2 regions of the Burkholderia sp. GW821-FHT14F03 genome follow, and region 2 is predicted to be linked to the other one. Evidence: riboswitches for the same ligand, from Rfam matches in the RefSeq annotation. Region 2 holds a riboswitch; the other holds the start of a gene.
The links. Region 2 has a riboswitch for manganese ahead of AC1RQF_RS19760 (TMEM165/GDT1 family protein). Riboswitches for the same ligand answer to the same signal wherever they lie in the genome.
Positions count from the first base shown of each region.

Region 1: it holds a riboswitch for manganese, as region 2 does, so the genes downstream of both, AC1RQF_RS02795 (sodium:calcium antiporter) here and AC1RQF_RS19760 (TMEM165/GDT1 family protein) in region 2, are expected to answer to the same signal.

Region 1 is NZ_JBXAPG010000003.1:20,573-23,976, reverse strand. It holds gene AC1RQF_RS02800 (hypothetical protein) at 218-547, shown strand; gene AC1RQF_RS02795 (sodium:calcium antiporter) at 654-1,667, opposite strand; yybP-ykoY riboswitch at 1,790-1,921, opposite strand; tRNA gene AC1RQF_RS02790 (tRNA-Pro) at 2,146-2,222, shown strand; gene AC1RQF_RS02785 (DUF3443 domain-containing protein) at 2,471-3,404, opposite strand, start outside.
Region 2 is NZ_JBXAPG010000028.1:40,032-43,435, reverse strand. It holds gene AC1RQF_RS19770 (NCS2 family permease) at 1-142, shown strand, start outside; gene guaD (guanine deaminase) at 162-1,511, shown strand; yybP-ykoY riboswitch at 1,579-1,707, shown strand; gene AC1RQF_RS19760 (TMEM165/GDT1 family protein) at 1,800-2,372, shown strand; gene AC1RQF_RS19755 (DUF4136 domain-containing protein) at 2,416-3,126, opposite strand; gene pepN (aminopeptidase N) at 3,339-3,404, shown strand, end outside.

The sequences.
Region 1 (3,404 bases), on a different contig from region 2:
TGGTGCAGGGCAGCAGGGTCCGACGGCGCGTGCGGTCCGCGCGGATCGGCATCTCGGATCAAACGGCACAGGTCGTCGGGGGCGAGTCTGCGTTGTCGGCGGGCCGCGATACAACTGGTTACGCAACTCACAAATGGCGGGTCGGCAGGGGCGTGGCCTATCGCGTTGAGATAGGCAGGCGGCATCGAGCCGCCGACTACCGTACCGGGAGACGATCATGCGCTTGTCCATCCATATGTTTGCCGCCGTGGCGGCCCTTTCCGCCGCCTCGATCGGGACGGCCTCCGCCGAGACCCAATGGGATGCGAATCATCCGCGTCGCGCGGAAGTCAATCACAGGCTGCAGAACCAGGACCGGCGGATCCATGCATCGGTGCGCGATGGCAAGATGTCGCCCGCGGAAGCGGCGAAGCTGCATCGCGACGACCACCAGGTCCGCCAGGAAGAGCGCGACATGGCGCATCAGGACAACGGGCACATCACGCGGCAGGAAGATCGCACGCTGAATCAGCAGGAGAATCAGGTCAGCAAGCAGATCGGGCAGTGACGGCGCTGCATTCGCCGGATCGCGGCGGCGCGCGTGTCATGCGCGCCGCCGCGACATCGCTTGCGAAATGCGGCGCAGGCTGATGAGCGACTTCGCGCATTCGCCGTTATCGATGGGTCGCCGTGATCAGGAGATACGCGAAGTAGGCGACGCCGTTGAAGAGCAGGGCCCAGAGCGCGAGGCCGCGGCGACGCGCATTGAGACGCAGCCATGCGGCCGCCAGCAAGGTGACGACAACGCCGGTGAGCACTTCGGGGCGCGGCTCCCAGGGGGTGAGCAGGATGCCGATCGCGGGCAGCAGGGTGCCCTGGAACACCATGGCGCCCGTGATGTTGCCGAAGGCGAGCGTGTCCTTGCCGCGCCGGATCCAAAGCACGCTGTTCACCTTCTCGGGCAATTCCGTGGCGATGGGAATGATGATGAGCGACAGCAGCAGCGGGGAGACCCCAAGCAGATGCGAGACGCCCTCGACGCCGTGGATGAATCCCTTTGCGCCCGCCACGAGCAGCGCCACGCCGATGGCCAACTGGGCGGCGATAGTGCCGAGATGGATCGGCAGGCCGAGGCGCGAGAGCAGCATGGTCGCGGGCGCCTCCGTTCCGTGGCCGCCCGCGACGAGCTTGTCCGAGGCGCGGAATGTCGTGACGACATAGGCGATGTAGAGCCCGACGAGCGTGAGGCTCAGCAGGCCGCGTGCGTACCATTCGCGATGCGGGACGAACATGGCGATCGTGGCCAGCGTGAATGCGGCGAGGAAGTAGTTCAGGTCGCGCGTGAACCCGGTGCGCTCGGGCGTGAGGAAGCCGCCGAGGCCGCGCGAGCGGACCACGGCCAAGGTCATCAGGAAGGTTGTCAGGGTGGCCAGCATCAGCGGTGCGCCGAGAATCGCGCCTACGCCGATTTCCTGGTTCAGCGTCGGGTTGGCGGTTCCGCCTGCCAGGGCCAGCAGCGGGACCATGGTTTCCGGCAGGGCCGTGCCGACTGCCGCGAACAGCGACCCCGTGACGCCTTCCGAAATCTTGAGGCGCTCGCCGAGATGTTCGAGTGCATTGGTAAAGATCTCCGCGGCCACCAGGATGATCGCGAGCATGAGCAGCAGTTCGAGAAACATGGCGATCATGCGGCACCTCGACGCGAGGCGGGGCGGATGTGGCGCGGGGGCGTGACGTGGGGCGAAGGACTGAGCAGACGCATCAGGGGACTCCAAGGTCGGACGTGGATGGACCATGGCGCAGGCTTCCCGTCCGACCCAAGACGAAGCGATGCGCCAATGGTCTCGCCAAACCTTGTCGGTCGAACGCGCCACGGCCGAGGCCAAGTATGTTGACGCGTTCTCCTCCGGGCGGAGGAAGGCTACTCCCCAATGATGGGGCGATTGTAGGGGCGACGGGCTCGCAGGTAAAGTGTTTGGAAGACGATGCGCCTCGTGCGCTGTCGGGCGGCGGTTGAATGTTGGGGTATGCCGCGTCGTTCGCGCGAGGCCGTGTTGCTGCGGCGAGCGAGCGGGCGGCCTGTGTCGCGCGCGCTTTCGGTCTCGTGGAGAAATTGCGATCGGATGGTTTTATTCGCTCAAACTGTCTGATATACTTTCCCTCTTTCGGGGCGTAGCGCAGCCTGGTAGCGTACCTGCATGGGGTGCAGGTGGTCGGAGGTTCAAATCCTCTCGCCCCGACCAGGAATCAAGGCCTGGAAGGCTGGCCAGTCAAGGTTCTCCTTGACTGGTTCGGTCTTCCAGGCCTTTCCGTTTATGGGGTGTCGGTCGCGTGCCTCAATGCCGCACGCGAACACGCATAGCGATAACGGCAGCGGCAACGCTTTCGCTGTCGACGCCCGTCCACAGCCACTCATCGCTGTTTCCCCACCGCATCCGCGCACGGGATCGGCCCGCCCGATCCGTCCATCCTCAGCGTATTTCAACAGCAGCTAGAACGCGTAATACGGTCCCGCGCCCGCGGGCGTCTGCATGCCTTCGATCGCCGTGTAGACGGTCCGTCCGAAGAAGAACGGCAAGCCCAGGTCGACCACGTTGCCGAGCGGTCCCGCGAGATCGTTGAATGCATTGTTGCCGGTCGCGAACAGCGATTGCGCATTGGCTACCGAGAACGAGGTCGTCGCCGTCGCCGAGCCGCCCGCACTGGTCAGGTTGATCCCGAAGGTCTGTGTCGTGGGCGGACAGAACCAGCCGCTGCACTGGGACAGGGACGTGTCCTGGAAGAACAGCCCGTTCGAACCGCTGTCGATGAAGGTGCTGTTGTTGGTCTTGCCGTTGAGCGTACTCGTCACATAGCCCGCCGAAGCCGTCGCGGCGAGCACGGTCGCGGCGCCCAGTGCGTTGTTCGACTGCGTGCCGATGCCGAAGATCAGCGAGCCGGTGACGCTTGGCGACCCCGTGGGGGGGATCGCCGGCAGCGTGATGACCACGCCGTTGTTGTCGGTCGCGAACGCGCTGACGGGATTGGCGATCTGCTGTGCGATCGGCTGCGCGCTGTTCGTGCAACTGCCGCTCGACGTGCAGGTGTAGTACCAGCTCGGCAGCGCGCTGGTCGCGCAAGCACTGCCGCAGTCGGTCTGGAACAGGCCGATGCCGAGGATGCCGTTGGCGCGCAGCGTGCTCTGCGTTTGCATCGACGAGCCGGCTTGCGAGCAGTCGGACGGCGTGTTCGGCGTGCTGGCGTCGGCGATGACCTGGATCGGCTGGTTCGACGCGAGTTCGCCCGCGAGCTTGATGTCGGCGCTGCGCACCGCGCCCCAGGTATAGCCGGTGCCGAATACGCCGCACGCGGCGGTGATCGCGCCGCTCGCCGAGGTGACGGCGGGCAGCGACAGCCCCTGGATGGTCGATGCGAGCAATCGCAAG
Region 2 (3,404 bases):
CACCTACTCGATCACCGACGGCATCGCCTACGGCTTCCTCGCGTTCGTCGTGCTGAAGCTGTGCACCGGCCATCGCCGCGACATCAAGCCGGCGATGTGGGTGGTCGCGGCGCTGTCCGCGCTGCTGCTCACGCAGCTCTGACCCGCGCGAGGCTCCCATCATGACGCAATCCGCTTTCCGCGCGCGGCTCCTGACCTTCACCGGCGACCCCGCGCAGGACGCCGACGCGGTCCGCTTCGAAGAGGACGGGCTGCTGCTCGTCGAGCACGGCCGGGTGGTCGCCGCGGGCGCCTACGCGGCGCTCGCCGGCCGGCTCGCGCCCGACGCGCAGCTGACCGAGCTGCGCGACCGGCTGATCGTGCCGGGCTTCATCGACACGCACATCCACTACCCGCAGACCGACATGATCGCGTCGCCTGCGCCCGGGCTGCTGCCGTGGCTCGACACCTACACGTTCCCGACCGAGCGGCGCTTCGAGGACCCCGCCCACGCGCGCGACGTCGCCGAATTCTTCGTCGACGAACTGCTCGCGTGCGGCACCACGACCGCGCTCGTGTACTGCACGGTGCATCCGCAGTCGGCCGACGCGCTGTTCGCCGCGAGCGACGCGCGCAACCTGCGGATGATCGCGGGCAAGGTGCTGATGGATCGCAACTGCCCGGCGTTCCTGCGCGACACCGCGCAATCGGGCTACGACGACAGCGCGGCGCTGATCGCGCGCTGGCATGGTCGCGGCCGGCAGATGTACGCGCTCACGCCGCGCTTCGCGCCGACCTCGACCGAGGCGCAGCTGGAAGCCTGCGGCGAGCTGGCGCGCCGGCACCCGGACGTGTTCGTGCAGAGCCACGTCGCCGAGAACGTCGACGAGGTGAAATGGGCGGCCGAGCTGTTTCCCGGCCACCGCAGCTACCTCGACATCTACGACCGCTACGGGCTGCTGCGCCGGCGCGCCGTGTACGGCCACTGCATCCACCTCGACGACGAGGACCGCCGCCGCATGGCCGAGACGGGCACCGTGGCCGCGCACTGCCCGACCTCGAACCTGTTCCTCGGCAGCGGCCTGTTCGACTTCGACCGGGCCGACGCGGCCGGCATGCCGGTCACGCTCGCGACCGACGTCGGCGGCGGCACCGCGTTCTCGATGCTGCAGACGATGAACGAGGCGCACAAGATCGCGCGCCTGGGCGGCCATCATCTGACGGCGACCCGGATGTTCTGGCTCGCGACCGCCGGCGCGGCGCGCGCGCTCGACCTCGACGCGCAGGTCGGCACGCTCGCGCCGGGCGCGGAAGCGGACTTCGTGGTGCTCGATCCGGCCGCGACCCCGCTCCTCGCGCGCCGCAGCGCGCGCGCCGAATCGCTCGAGGAGCTGCTGTTCGCGCTCGCGCTGCTCGGCGACGATCGCGCGGTGGCGTTCACCTACGCGGCCGGCCGCTGCGTGCACCGGCGCGACGACGCGCGCGGCCCGGCCGGTCGCGGCCCGGCCGATCGCCCAGCCGGCGCGCACTGACCCGCGCCTGCCCCGCCCGGCGCTGCCGGGCGGAACCTTTCCAACGCGAAAGGCAGCGTGCTAGAATCCGCTCCTCATTGGGGAGTAGCCGCTCCGCGCGATCACCGCCACCCAGGCGGGCCGCATCGCGACGGGGGCGTCCGTCAACAGACTTGGCCGTCGCGGCCATGGCGGACGCAGCAGACACTGTCAGCCTGGCGAGACCGATGGTCCTCTGCGCGCCGTACATGGGCCCGGCGCGCGGCGGATCGTCGCTCGCACACACAACAGGCCCGAGGATGTCCCCACGTGAGTCAAGCCTTCCTGATCTCCACCGGCGCAGTCGCGCTTGCCGAAATCGGCGATAAAACCCAACTGCTGTCGCTCGTGCTGGCCGCGCGCTATCGCAAGCCGGTCCCGATCATCCTGGGCGTGCTGGCGGCGACCCTGATCAACCATGCATGCGCGGGCGCGCTCGGCGAGTGGCTCGGCGCCTACGTGACGCCGTCCGTGATGCGCTGGGCGCTCGCCGCGTCCTTCATCGGCATGGGTCTGTGGATCCTCGTGCCGGACAAGCTCGACGCCGACGAGGCCAATGCGAACCGCTCGAAGCTCGGCGTGTTCGGCGCGACCTTCGTCGCGTTCTTCCTCGCGGAAATGGGCGACAAGACACAGCTCGCGACGGTCGCGCTCGCGGCGCGCTTCCAGGATTACGTGGGGGTGGTGGCCGGAACGACGTTCGGCATGATGCTCGCGAACGTGCCGGCCATCGTGCTCGGCGACCGCTTCGCGCACCGTCTGCCGACCAAGGTGGTGCACGGCGTCGCCGCCGTGCTGTTCGTCGTGCTGGGCGCGCTCGCGCTGTTCGGCGTCGGCCTGTAGGCGCGGCCGCCGCGCGCCGTACGGCGCGCGGCTTTCATCGGGTTTACTTGACCGTCGCGCCGGACGCCGCCGTGGGGGGCGCGGCGGCAGGCATGACCGAGCGTTCGTTGACGCCCGGGGCCGCCGGGCCGCCGCGCTTGTCGATCGGCAACCGCACGGTATGCACGATGCCGTTGCCGAGCGGGAAATCGGCGAGCGCGGCGCGCGCCAGGTACGGCATGGCCCACAGCAGCGACGAGCCCTCGCCCGCGTTGCGCGCCGTCACGTTGTAGACCTCCTTGCCGGTGGCGCGCTCCGTGATGCGGAGGTCGAGCGTGCGGTCGAAGATCTGGTAGGTCTGGTTCACGTAGGCGGGCGGGTACGGGCCCCACGGACCGAACGGCCCCCACGGGCCGCCGCGCCAGTACGGCCCCGGCGCGAACCACGGATCGTAGTACACGGGCTGCGGCACCGTGACCCGGTCGCCCTTGATCGAGTAGGTCAGCCCGACCAGATAGCGGGCCTGCGGCTCCGGCACCTGCCGGAACGCATACAGCGACAGCTCGTTCGCGACCACCCGTTCATAGGTGGCCTGCTCGAGGCTGTTCTGCTGGTCCGCCGCGCGGGCGAACGCATAGGTGCGGGTGGCGTCGCTGCCGCTCCAGTCGGAGAACGCGGTGACCTGCGTGTTCACGTAGCTCGTGCAGCCCGCCAGCAGTGCGAGGCAGGCGACCGCCAGCCAGGTCGCGCCGCGGGTGATTCGATTGCGCTTCATGTTGATTCGTCCTCTTTATGCGTGGGCCGTGCATGCGGCATCGCGATCATACGATCGCCCGGCAGGCATTACCACGCCGATAATGCAAAGACCATGCGAGCCGGTAAAAAGTTCGTCCCGCGCGCCATCGCCAGGCTTTGTACAATGGCTGTTCGCCGCTTTGCGCCACGAGCGCGAAGGGGCCCTCATCCTCATCATCGCCCACGATCAACATGTCCGATACCGCCGCTACCTCCGCCGTGATCCGCCGCGCCGACTACACGCCGCCCGCGTTCCTG